Regions from separate parts of the Fusicatenibacter saccharivorans genome, predicted to be linked through region 2. Evidence: predicted binding sites of a transcription regulator. Region 2 holds the regulator's gene; each other region holds the start of a gene.
The links. The regulator NrdR, encoded in region 2, represses ribonucleotide reductase genes. The targets are predictions, from matches to a motif close to CACAANATNTTGTG.

Region 1 (4,247 bases), on a different contig from region 2:
ATGTCGAGTTCCTGGTGGCCGCAGTCATCGCAGTAAGCCAGGGACAGGTTTACGCCCTCGTAGTAGCCAAGCTCCATCGCACGCTCGATCAGTGTCTTGATCGCGCCTTTGTTGTAGCCGACCGGATAGCGCACGTACTGGATTTTTCCGCCGTTGCAGAGCTCCCAGAAACGTCCCTCGAGATCCTGTTTCTGGATCGGGGTGATGTCCTCGGTTACGTGGCAGTGGAAACTGTTGCTCACATACGGGCGGTCCGAAACGTTGCGGACGATGCCGTACTGTTTGCGGAACTGCTCTATCTGCAGGCCGCACAGGGATTCTGCCGGTGTGCCGTAGATCGCATAGAGGATGCCGTCCTCTTTCTTAAACTCGGCAACCTTGTCGTTGATATATTTCAGCGTGTCAAGTGCGAACTGTCCGTCCTCAACAAGAGATTTTCCGTTGTACAGCTCCTGCAGCTCGTTCAGCGCCGTGATACCGAACGATGCGGTCATCGGCTTTAACAGCGGGCGGATCTTGTCGGACGGTTTTAAGTGGCCGCCGTAGAAACCTCCCTCACAGTAAGCCAGCGGGTTCGTGGATGCACGCATCTCGCCGAGGTAATCGTAGGTCCGTTTGTGCAGATCGCGGATCATCTCGAGGTAGAAGTCGAGCACTTCGTGGAAATCGCGGTTCTCGGAACGGGATTTTGCCAGGATCATCGGAAGATGAAGGGAAACGGCTCCGATGTTGAAACGTCCGACAAAGACCGGTTTGTCGTTCTCATCTGCCGGCTCCATGCCTCCGCGCTCGTACCACGGGCTAAGGAAAGCACGACATCCCATCGGGCTGATGACTCTCTTGTATTTCTTGTACATCTCGGCGATGTAGCCCTCGCCGCTCATCGACAGCCAGTCCGGATACATCGTCTTGGAAGAACAGTCAAGTCCTGCCTCGAAGACATCTTCTGCGATGCCGCCCTCTCTGTGAATTGCCTTGTCATATAAGAAGACGATTTTCGGGAAGAGCACCGGCTTTTTGTGGCCTTTCTTGCCCTGTCCGTTTTTGTGGACCTCGAGAAGGGAGATGGAAATCATCTTCTCGAACATGCTCGTTCCAAGGCCGAGGGTCACGGTAACGAACGGATAATCACCGCGGGAAGATCCAACAGTGTTCAGTTTATACTCAATTCCCTGCCATCCCTGATCGCACTCTCTTCTTACTTTGTCGATCGCATACTCGATGGCTTTCTCCTGTGCACCCTCCCAGGATGCGTCGGTATATTTCAGGAACTCTTTTACGTAGTAATCATAGCTCTTCTGTGCGTACGGAGCAAGGATCTTGTCCACCTCCGGCACGGTAAAGCCGCCGTACTGCTGTGCAGCGGTGCTGAGGACGATATCACCCATGACATCAAATGCGGTGTCAAGTGTCTTCGGCTCGTTGTACCAGACATTTCCCATCTCGAAGCCGCCTTTTAAAACGTTTCCGACATCGAACAGACAGCAGTTCATGGTATCGAGACGTGCGGACTGGTCGTGGATGTAGATGTAGCCGTCCTTACAGGCCTGCAGCTCGTTGCGGTTCATGAAGAACTTGCGGTACAGCTCTTTGTTCAGCTCGTTGAAAATCAGGCTTCGCTTCGTTGCAACGAGGGCGCTGTCGGTGTTGGCATTGCTCTTGTCGCCGATGTAGCGGATGGACTGGCTCTTCGTGTAGACCTCGTCCATCATATGGATAAAATCAGTTTTGTAATTGCGGTAATCGCGGTAGCTTTTTGCCACAGCCGGGTTTACTTTTTCGAGTGCTCCCTCCACGATATTGTGCATATCGCTGATCGGAATTTCGGTCTTTCCAAGGGAATATACGTGCTCGGTTGCGAACTTACAGATAAAGTCAATCTCCTGCTGTGAGAAGGTATACAGGATTCTCTGTGCGGATTTATTTACGGCACGAACGATCTTCTGCGCGTCGAATTCTTCTTTGGTGCCGTCCTTTTTGATAATATAAACCATTGTGGTGTCCTCCAAATCAAACACTATATCTTGTGTGTCCCCCACCCTTTTCTTGTAGCGGGCACCACATATTGTAGCATGTTTCTTTTGAAAAGAAAAGGCATTTCCTGTAAGTTTTTATTTTCAGAATATTGCATACTGCTCTTTCGTGCAGACAGAAATCTGCATTTTTCAAATTCGTTCTGCAAGCGTTCCTTCAAAAACGGTCTCGGCCGGGCCGGTCAGAAGGACCTTATTTTTCGTCCGGTCCCATGTAACGAAAAGCCTGCCGCCGCGCAGTTCTACGGCAGTTTCTCCCTCCGAAACACAGCCGGAAAGCATCGCCGCGACGGCTGCCGCACACGCTCCCGTTCCGCAGGACAGCGTTTCACCGCTCCCACGTTCCCAGACTCTCATTTTTATTGTGTGTTGATCTAAAGTCTGGATAAACTCTGTATTGATACGGTCCGGGAAGCAGGAAAGGTGTTCAAAAGCGGAACCGGTCTTTGCAATGGATATTTTTTCCACATCTTCCACCGGAATCACCGCATGCGGATTTCCCATCGAAAGGCAGGTCATCGTATAATTTTCCCCGCACACGGTAATTTTATGCTCCAGCACATATTCCCCCAGAGAAACAACGGGGATCTGTGCGGCGCGGAATTCCGGCGTTCCCATCTCCACTGTCACCTGACAGATCTCATTCAGATTCTCCCCCGTCTGCAGATGAATCACACGGTTTCCGCTGCCGGTTTCGATAGTCAGCGTCGTTTTTCTCGTCAGCCCATGCTCGTACACGTATTTTCCCACACAGCGGATGCCGTTGCCGCACATCGCGCCCTTCGAGCCGTCGGCGTTGTACATTTCCATCGAAAAATCTGCTGTTTTGGATGCCCCGATCAGAATCAGCCCGTCCGCGCCGATGCCGAAATGGCGGTCACTTACCGCTTTTGCCAGCCGTCCCGGACTCTCCACCCGCTCCTCCATGGCATTTACATAGATATAATCATTTCCGCAGCCCTGCATTTTTGTAAAACGCATACACAGCCTCCTCCCAGACTTCTGCCCTTTCCAGTTCCTTACTAAATATGTATTCCGTACCGCGCGTTTGAAAAACCATTTTTCTCAAATCCGCTTCAGACATTGGAAAACGAAGCGGAATGTGATAGAATAGGGGGAACTGATATCGTTACCTACATGAAGTAACTTTCAAATATTTTTAACCATTTATTATGAGGAGGTTTTGATGAAAAAATACCGTTGGGTTTTAACAGCAGTATTTGCCGCTTTCCTCGTGGGAACGAGCGGCTGCGGAAAGAAAACAGAAACGATTCCGATCACAACCATCAGTCAGAGTACCGACGATGACGACCCCGAAGACAATCTGGCGGCCTCCGGCGATTCCGATGAGATTCCGGAATACGATGTGGATCTCTCGAAGAACCTGAACAGTTTTCAGCTTGCCATCTGGGGCGATACATACGAAATTCCGGAATCCTACGCGGATTTTACAGCGCTTGGCTGGGTCTACAGCGGCGACGACACGAAGGAAATCCAGCCGGAATCCTTCTCAGAGGGCGAAAGTTTTGAAAAGGACGGAAACCAGATTACCGTCGATATTGCCAATCCGGATACCACGGCAAAGCCAGTGGCGGAATGCCTGATCGGAGGCATTCACATCGACACCTCGACCGCTGAGGGCCAGAATATCTATGTCGGCCTGCCGAACGGCGTCACTCTGCAGCAGTCGCTGATGGAGGATGCGGAAAGCATCTACGGTGCGCCAAAGGACCGTTATGAGACCGATACCTCTGTGCAGTTCACGTATGAGTACGGGCTGTACCAGACGATCACGCTCGGCTTCGATAACAAAACGGGAATTCTGTATTCCCTCGATATGCAGAACTTTACGACCACGGCTGATGCAGAAGCGCTCGATGGTGTCAGCGATGCCACAACACCGGAAGTGGAGGCCTACCAGGCACCGGAAGCCGACAGCATTGAAATCAACGACTGGACCGTCCGCTTTGACGATGTACTCTATCATCTTCCCGTTCCGGTCAGTGAACTTCTGGACCACGACTGGACCGTCAATACGAAAGAGTCCGATACGGCCGTTTTAAACGGAAAATACGGCTACGTCACGCTGGAAAAGGGCGGTCAGAAGCTTTACTGCACCGTACATAATTACGGCGCGGAGGCGACGACAGTGCGCAACTGTTTTGTTACTTCGCTGTACGGCGATCTCGATACGACAAAGATTCCGATTTCAAT
Region 2 (4,247 bases):
CCAGCGCTCCTGCTGTAAAGACGCCGCGATTGGCCCCTCCTTCCAATATGACTGCTCCGGATTTTGTTATGCTGTAATTTTTTGTCTCATTCATTCTCCTGCACTCTCCTATTTTTCACAATGACACATTACTTCCTGCACAGAGCAATGCCGGAGCAGATCGGAAAATCCCGACACGCTCCGGCCCTTCTGCCTGTTTTATCTGTTTTCCAGCGGAACATAGTCCACTTCATCTTTGACACTCTTGTACGCCGGGCGGATGATCTTGTCGGTGTTGATCAGTTCCTCCATCCGGTGTGCACTCCAGCCGACGATACGCGCGCAGGCGAACATCGGGGTGTAGAGCTCCAGCGGAAGATCCAGCATGCTGTAAACGAAGCCGCTGTAGAAGTCGACGTTTGCGGATACACCTTTGTAAATATGGCGCTCCTCGCCGATGATCTTCGGAGCCAGTTCCTCGACCATAGCGTACAGCCGGTAATCTTTCTCTCTGTGTTTTTCTTTTGCCAGCTGCTCAACGAAGGTCTTGAAGATGCGCGCACGCGGGTCGGAAATGGAGTAAACCGCATGGCCCATACCGTAAATCAGACCTTTCTGGTCGAACGCCTCTTTGTGCAGCAGCTTTCTTAAGTAATTCGATACTTCTTCCTCATCCGTCCAGTCTTTGACGTGTGACTTCATATCGTCGAACATCCGCACAACCTTGATGTTTGCACCGCCGTGCTTCGGTCCCTTTAAGGAGCCGAGCGCCGCTGCAATTGCGGAGTACGTATCGGTTCCGGAAGAAGAAACAACATGTGTTGTAAAGGTTGAGTTGTTACCGCCGCCGTGCTCCATGTGGAGGACGAGGGCAAGATCGAGGATCTTCGCCTCCAGCGGGGTGTATTTCTGATCCGGGCGGAGCATCAGCAGAATGTTTTCTGCGGTGGAAAGCTTCTTCGACGGATTGTGGATATATAAACTTTTTCCCTTGATATAATGGTTGTACGCCTGATAGCCATAGACGGACAGCATCGGGAAAACAGAAATCAGGTTAATGCACTGGCGAAGCACATTCGGAAGGGAGGTATCATCTGCGTGGTTGTCGTACGCGTACAGGGTCAGAACGCTTCGGGACAGAGTGTTCATCATGTCCTTGGTCGGCGCTTTCATAACAACGTCACGCACAAAGTTCTTCGGCAGGGACTGCTGCTGTTTTAAAATCGTCTTAAAATGCTTAAGCTGCTCTTCATTCGGCAGATTTCCAAACAGGAGCAGATAAGCGACTTCTTCAAATCCCATACGGTTTTCACTCAAAAATCCCTGGGTCAGTTTTTCCACGTTGATGCCGCGGTAGTACAGACGTCCGTCACACGGTGTTTTGACGCCGTCAATGATATCCGAAGACACAACGTTTGAAATCTGTGTCAGTCCCGCAAGGACGCCAACGCCGTTGACATCGCGCAGTCCGCGTTTTACATCGTATTGCCCATACAGCGAAACATCCATTTTGGAGTTATCCAGACAGATGTTTGTCAGTTCCTCTATTTCCGGTGTTACTTTCATGCTAAAAGCCATATGCATTCCCCTTTCTCTTCTCTTTTTTTACTCACTTTCGCTCATTATAGCATTAAACCAAGGGATTCGTATACTGAAATTTTTATAAACATTCGAAAAATTTTCGTAAGATTTTGTCTCACAAAAGGTATCAGGCTTCTGTTTTACATGCATCGAAGGCTTGATCCAGTGCGTCCAGGAAATCTCCCATCACGTAATACAGCGTCTCAAACCGCAGATAATCGAGGACGTTTTCATCCCACATAAACTTCAGCACCGGCGGGAATTCCTCATCGGACTCCCAGAACTGGAAGACGAGCGGCAGAAACGGAAAGACATGAAAAACAAAAGCAGCGTCTCCCGGGAAATATGGTTTTCCGCCAAGGGAAACGCATGCTTTTTTCAGCTGTTCCACATGCCCGTCATACCGTGCGGCGCGGCTGTCGTGAACGCCGGACGCAATCGTGCGGCCTTTGATCGTTCCCTTTAAGGAATTGGTACGCGCATACGTGCCGGCGAGCACAATCTCCTTCTTTCCGCAGCAGAGCAGGTCGAAAATCGTCAGCGTCTCATTGAAACTGCCCTGATGTACATGAAGAAAATGGTCTTTTGATCCCTCTACAACGCCGGTATGGCGGTTCACTCTCCATTCTTCAAAAAGATACGGCACATAGAAATAATCGCCATCAAACGCAAAGCCATACTTTCCTTCGATCTCCTTCTGATCGTATGTCAGAAAACGTTCCTGCATCTGATCACGCATTTTAATATAGTTCGACACTTCCATTTTTTTGCCTCCCGCTATTTGTCGAGCATCTTTTTCAGCTCGTCCATGAACGTGTTGACGTCCTTGAACTCACGGTAAATCGACGCAAAGCGGACGTACGCCACCTGATCCAGGTCTTTTAAGTAATGCATGACCTTCTCTCCGATCACAGAGCTTGGAATCTCGCGTTCCTCGCCGTTGAAAAGCTCCGTCTCCACCTTGTTGACCATCTCGTTGATCTTCTCGGCGGACACCGGCCGTTTGTGGCAGGCGCGCAGGATACCGGTCTCGATTTTCGAGCGGTCATACTGCTCGCGGTTCATATCTTTTTTGATGACGATCAAAGGGATCGTCTCCACTTTTTCGTATGTCGTAAAGCGTCTGCCGCAGACATCGCACATCCGGCGGCGGCGGATCGCATTGCTGTCTTCAATCGGGCGTGAATCCACAACCCGGGTATTATCCTGATTACAAAATGGACATCTCATATCTTTCGTCCTCGTTTCTAAATAAGTATTTCGGAAAGTTTTCTACTTTTACAGTATACGCATTTTTCCGTGAAATTCAAGTCAACTGCAGCAACATTTTCGCATATGTTTTTCCATAGGAATCAGTAAAAAGGAGCACCGCATGCGCGTTGTAGATCTCCGCCAGAAAGAAGTTATCAATATCTGCACCTGCAAAACGCTCGGCTGTCCGATTGATGTGGAATTCAATCCAAAAACGGGACATCTTACCGGACTCGTTCTTCCGGGTCCTGTGAAATTCTGCGGCTTTTTCTGCCACGGCGAGGATTTTGTGATCCCATGGGACCGCATCTGCCAGATCGGCAGCGATATCATTCTTGTCGAAATTCCGGAAAAAGAGAAAAAACAGCCCTGATCAACGGATATGAAAACCGAATTCCGATTCCAGCGGAATCTTCGTCCATTTTGCATCCGTGATTTCGATGTAGCTGGAGGTGCGGATCCTTTTGATCATCTCCGTGATCGTCTCCTCATCACCCTGCACCTCCATCTCCACCGTCTCATCCCAGCAGTTTCTCACCCAGCCGGTCAGTCCGAGCTGGTAGGCAGCATAATACGCCCGATAACGGAACCCCACGCCCTGCACCTGGCCGTAGAAAATCACATGGTACCGGATTTCTTCTTTTTCGTCTCTTCTGTCTCGTTTCTCTGTCTCGTTCATATTTCTCTGCCTCCCAACAGTCATTGCCTAAAATTCGTCTGCCGTCGCACAGTACAGCGGAAGCGGGAACCAGTCGGATGGAATGTTCTTCCAGATTTCAGATGGAACCTTGCTTCCCTTACTTGCCAGCGGTGAAAGAAGCAGTTCCTGCGCCTGCTCCCGGTTGAGTACATCTGCCCCCGGATGGGCTTCCCGTGTCACGGTCACAGTTCCATCTTTTACCGTCACGGTCAGCGGCTGTCCCTCCAGTACGGCGAACCACGTTCCATCGCTGATGCCCATCGTCTCTGCTTTCATGGTCAGCATTGCCTCGATGACGTCTGCAAATTGGAAAATACGGTACATCGCGGAACCGCAGCGCTCTTTTGTGAAGCTTTCGCAGACTTCCGATAACGCTGCTGCTTTTCCGGTCTCATACACCGGAATGGAAATGAAAAGAGAGTCAAGCGCATTTTCTTTTAAATAAGCGGCAAGTGCAGGAACGAAATCCTGTTCCTCCAACACTTCTGCTTCCACAACCTGGTTTCCGCCGCAAAGTGCCAGATATCCGATCCGCTCACCGTTTTTCCAGATTGCAATTGCCTGCTCGCCGAACGTTTTCAGGCAGGCTTTCACATCCTCTCTTACCACGTAAAGCGGTTTTTCCTCATTCAGCTTCTTTGCAAAGGCTGCCGCCTCTTCGTCCGCTTCGCCGTTTTCCGGAAACAGCGGCGCAAAGGTGTAAGCGGAGAGTTCCCCGTTTTTCCAGGTATGGCGC
Region 3 (4,247 bases), on a different contig from region 2:
TGTGAAAATAAAAATTCAAAGCTTTATAAAAAGGGCATCGAGGCGCTCGAACAGAAGGACTACGTAACGTCGATTGCGATGCTGGAGGGAGCCGTAAAGGCAGGCGACCGACTGGCGGAGAGCTACCGGTCGCTCGGCATCGCTTATCTGAAAAGCCAGGAGTATGACAAGGCAAAAGAGGCTTTCAAGAGCAGTCTTTCGAGCATGAAGCACAAAGACGCGGAGTTTTCGCGCGATGTCATGTATTACGAGGCGGAAACCTGCGTACAGGCCGGAGATCTGGATGGAGCCATTGAGATCTGCACCAATATTCAGGAAGAAAAGGCCGATGCCGATGCGCTGTTCCTTAGGGGACGCGCGTACTTCCTGCAGAAGAATTACGAGCAGGCGAAGGTGGATTTTGATGCGGCAGTGGAGACGAAGGAGAGCTATCAGCTCTGCCTTGACATTTACGAGCTGTATCAGGAGAGCAGCATGAAGGCGGACGGAGACCGTTACCTCGAAGCGGCAGTGAAGATTGAGCCGAAAACGACCGAGGATTATTATAACATCGGCTGCGCATACTACTATCTGGAGGAGCAGGACGAGGCGGTCAAAGCGTTCTCGAAGGCAATGAAGGACGGCAGCAGCGCGGCGATGGAAATGCTCGGCGAGGTTTACCTTTCCAATGGTCAGAACGACGAGGCGAAAGCACTGTTTTCTTCGTATCTTTCGACAGATGGCTTTGCGGCGGCAGCAAACAACGGGCTGGCGCTCTGCGCACTTGCGGAAAACGACACGGACAGTGCACTCTCGTATATCGAGGAAGGACTCAAAACGGCAGAGGATTCCGACCGGGAAAATCTGCTGTTCAACCAGATTGTATCCTATGAAAAACGGGCGGATTTTGATACCGCGAAGTCGCTGATGGCGGATTTTCTGGCAGCATATCCAGAAAACACCGCGGCGCAGCGGGAAAATACGTTTCTCCAGAACCGATAACAGACGGAGGAAGTTGGATTGTTTGATTTAAGAGAAGAACAGGAGCGCGTGATTCTGGTCGGCGTACAGGAAAACGGCGGCGCAAAAGCAGAAGAATCGCTCGACGAGCTGGCGGAACTGGCCAGCACCGCCGGTGCGAAGGTGGAGGGCCGCCTGGTGCAGGTGCGGGAGGCCATTCATCCGGGAACGTACATCGGAAAAGGAAAATTAGAGGAATTGAAAATTCTGGTGCGCGCCTGCGATGCGACGGGCATCATCTGCGACGATGAGCTCTCCTCGATCCAGTTAAAAGGGCTGGAGGAAGCACTGGAATGCAAGATCATGGACCGTACGCTTTTGATCCTGGATATCTTTGCGGCGCGCGCCGTGAGCAGCGAGGGTAAAATCCAGGTTGAGCTGGCCCAGTTAAAGTACCGTGCGTCCCGACTTTCCGGCCTTGGCACATCGCTTTCCCGTCTTGGCGGCGGAATCGGTACGAGAGGACCGGGAGAGAAAAAGCTGGAAACCGACCGGCGCCTGATCCGCACGCGTATTACGCAGTTAAAACGTGAGCTTGAGGAAGTACGCCAGCACAGAGAGCTCCTTCGTGAAGGCAGAAAACGTTCCAAAATCCCGGTAGCGGCGCTCGTAGGCTATACGTCAGCGGGAAAGAGCAGTCTTTTAAATGCACTGACAGGATCGGAAATTCTGGCAGATGCAATGCTGTTTTCCACGCTGGATACGACGACGCGGTCACTGACCCTTCCGGATGGACAGGAAATCCTGCTGACCGATACGGTTGGATTTATCAATAAGCTGCCACATCATCTGATCGATGCATTCCGCAGTACGCTGGAGGAAGCACGGTATGCCGACTATATTCTCCACGTTGTGGATACGTCAAATCCGCAGATGGAGCTGCAGATGCAGGTCGTGTACGATACGCTGCGGGAACTGAAAGTTGAGGACAAAAAGATCGTCACCCTGCTGAACAAGCAGGATAAGCTTCTCGCCCCGATGGTTGTAAAAGATTTCCGGGCAGACGCGAGCCTTGCGGTCTCTGCCAAAACAGGACAGGGACTCGAAGACCTCAAAAATTTACTCTCCTCGTGGATGATGGAGGGAAAAATCTATATCGAGCGCCTCTATCCGTACGATAAGGCGGGAACGATTTCACTGATCCGCGGATACGGAATTCTGCTCGAAGAAGAATATCTGCCGGAAGGCATCCGCGTAAAAGCCTATGTACCGAAGGATATCTATCCGAGGGTATAGAGGTATGGCAAGCGGGCTTAAAAACGGCAGTACATCCCTTTAAGCGCCGTACAGCGCCGAAAAATGGAAGGGACAGAACACAAGTAAAAGTACCATATCTAGTGATGTTAGAAAATTTCACACTAGATATGGTACTTTTTACTATTGACGGGAGAAACATGCTCTGCTATCATATGGTTCAGACACTGCAAAGAGTGGAACCTTAAAAAGGCCTTGCAGAAACGGTTGAATTAACAGGAGGGATTCCATGTTTCAGGTAGAAAAGAGAGACGGAACGATTGCAGAGTTCCAGATGAAAAAGATTACCGATGCGATTGGAAAAGCATTCGGCGCAAAAGATATGCAGTTCAGCGATGACATGCTTCAGATGCTGGCATTGCGCGTAACAGCGGACTTTCAGTCCAAGATCAAAGACGGAAAAATTTCAGTGGAGGCAATTCAGGACAGCGTGGAGAACGTGCTGATCCAGTGCGGCTACGCAGAAGTGGCAAAAGCTTACATTCTGTACCGCAAGCAGAGGGAAAAAATCCGCAACATGAAATCGACGATCGTAGACTACAAAGAGATCGTGGACAGCTACGTAAAAGTAGAGGACTGGCGTGTCAAAGAGAATTCGACCGTAACGTATTCTGTCGGCGGTCTGATCTTAAGCAATTCCGGCGCGATCACAGCCAACTACTGGTTATCAGAGATTTATGATGACGAGATCGCCGAGGCACACCGCAACGCGGATATTCACATCCACGACCTGTCGATGCTGACCGGCTACTGTGCAGGATGGTCGTTAAAACAGCTCATCAAAGAAGGACTTGGCGGCATCAACGGAAAGATTACTTCTTCTCCGGCAAGACATCTTTCGGTTCTGTGCAACCAGATGGTCAACTTCCTCGGCATTATGCAGAACGAGTGGGCAGGTGCGCAGGCATTTTCTTCGTTTGATACGTATCTGGCGCCGTTCGTCAAAGTGGACAACTTAAGCTACGGCGAAGTGAAGAAGTGCATCGAGGCGTTTATCTACGGCGTCAACACACCGAGCCGCTGGGGAAGCCAGGCACCGTTCTCCAACATCACACTCGACTGGACCGTACCGGATGACCTCGCGGAGCTTCCGGCGATCGTCGGCGGCAAGGAGATGGACTTCAAGTACAAAGACTGTAAAAAAGAGATGGATATGGTCAACAAAGCGTTCATCGAGACGATGATCGAGGGAGATGCCAACGGAAGAGGCTTCCAGTACCCGATCCCGACCTACTCCATCACATCCGATTTTGACTGGTCCGATACGGAGAATAACCGTCTGCTGTTCGAAATGACTGCAAAATACGGTACCCCGTACTTCTCCAACTACATCAACAGCGATATGAAACCAAGCGACGTGCGCTCCATGTGCTGCCGTCTCCGCCTGGATCTGCGTGAGCTTCGAAAGAAAACCGGCGGATTCTTCGGTTCCGGCGAGAGCACCGGATCGGTCGGCGTTGTCACCATCAATATGCCGCGTATCGCATATCAGTCCAAAGATGAGAAAGAGTTCTACCGCCGTCTCGATCATATGATGGATATTGCCGCACGTTCGTTAAAGACGAAACGTGAGGTCATTACCCGCCTCCTGGACGAGGGACTGTATCCATATACGAAACGGTACCTTGGAACGTTTGAGAACCACTTCTCAACCATCGGTCTGATCGGTATGAACGAGGCCGGCTTAAATGCCGCATGGCTCGGAAAGGGTCTGGAGGATCCGAAGACACAGCAGTTTACGAAAGAAGTTCTGAACCATATGAGAGAGCGTCTTTCTGATTACCAGGAGGAGTACGGCGATCTGTACAACCTTGAGGCAACTCCGGCGGAGTCGACCGCATACCGTCTGGCAAAACACGACCGTGCAAAATGGCCGGATATCAAGACCGCAGGCCATGAGGGAGATACCCCGTACTACACCAACAGCTCCCATCTGCCGGTGGACTATACCGAGGATATTTTCTCTGCGCTTGATATTCAGGATGATCTGCAGA

Region 1: nrdD (anaerobic ribonucleoside-triphosphate reductase) is a predicted target of NrdR. The motif match lies at 2,016-2,029, and genes of this name have one in related genera.
Region 3: PGS38_RS08980 (ribonucleoside triphosphate reductase) is a predicted target of NrdR. The motif match lies at 2,356-2,369, and genes of this name have one in related genera.

Annotation. Positions count from the first base shown of each region.
Region 1 is NZ_JAQEGR010000003.1:194,971-199,217, reverse strand. It holds gene nrdD (anaerobic ribonucleoside-triphosphate reductase) at 1-1,994, opposite strand, end outside; gene dapF (diaminopimelate epimerase) at 2,166-3,014, opposite strand; gene PGS38_RS04355 (hypothetical protein) at 3,220-4,247, shown strand, end outside.
Region 2 is NZ_JAQEGR010000001.1:44,419-48,665, reverse strand. It holds gene PGS38_RS00275 (patatin-like phospholipase family protein) at 1-94, opposite strand, end outside; gene PGS38_RS00270 (citrate/2-methylcitrate synthase) at 199-1,557, opposite strand; gene PGS38_RS00265 (DUF3786 domain-containing protein) at 1,688-2,323, opposite strand; gene nrdR (transcriptional regulator NrdR) at 2,338-2,790, opposite strand; gene PGS38_RS00255 (YlmC/YmxH family sporulation protein) at 2,933-3,184, shown strand; gene PGS38_RS00250 (acylphosphatase) at 3,185-3,490, opposite strand; gene PGS38_RS00245 (GNAT family N-acetyltransferase) at 3,518-4,247, opposite strand, start outside.
Region 3 is NZ_JAQEGR010000008.1:55,714-59,960, forward strand. It holds gene PGS38_RS08970 (tetratricopeptide repeat protein) at 1-981, shown strand, start outside; gene hflX (GTPase HflX) at 1,000-2,235, shown strand; gene PGS38_RS08980 (ribonucleoside triphosphate reductase) at 2,483-4,247, shown strand, end outside.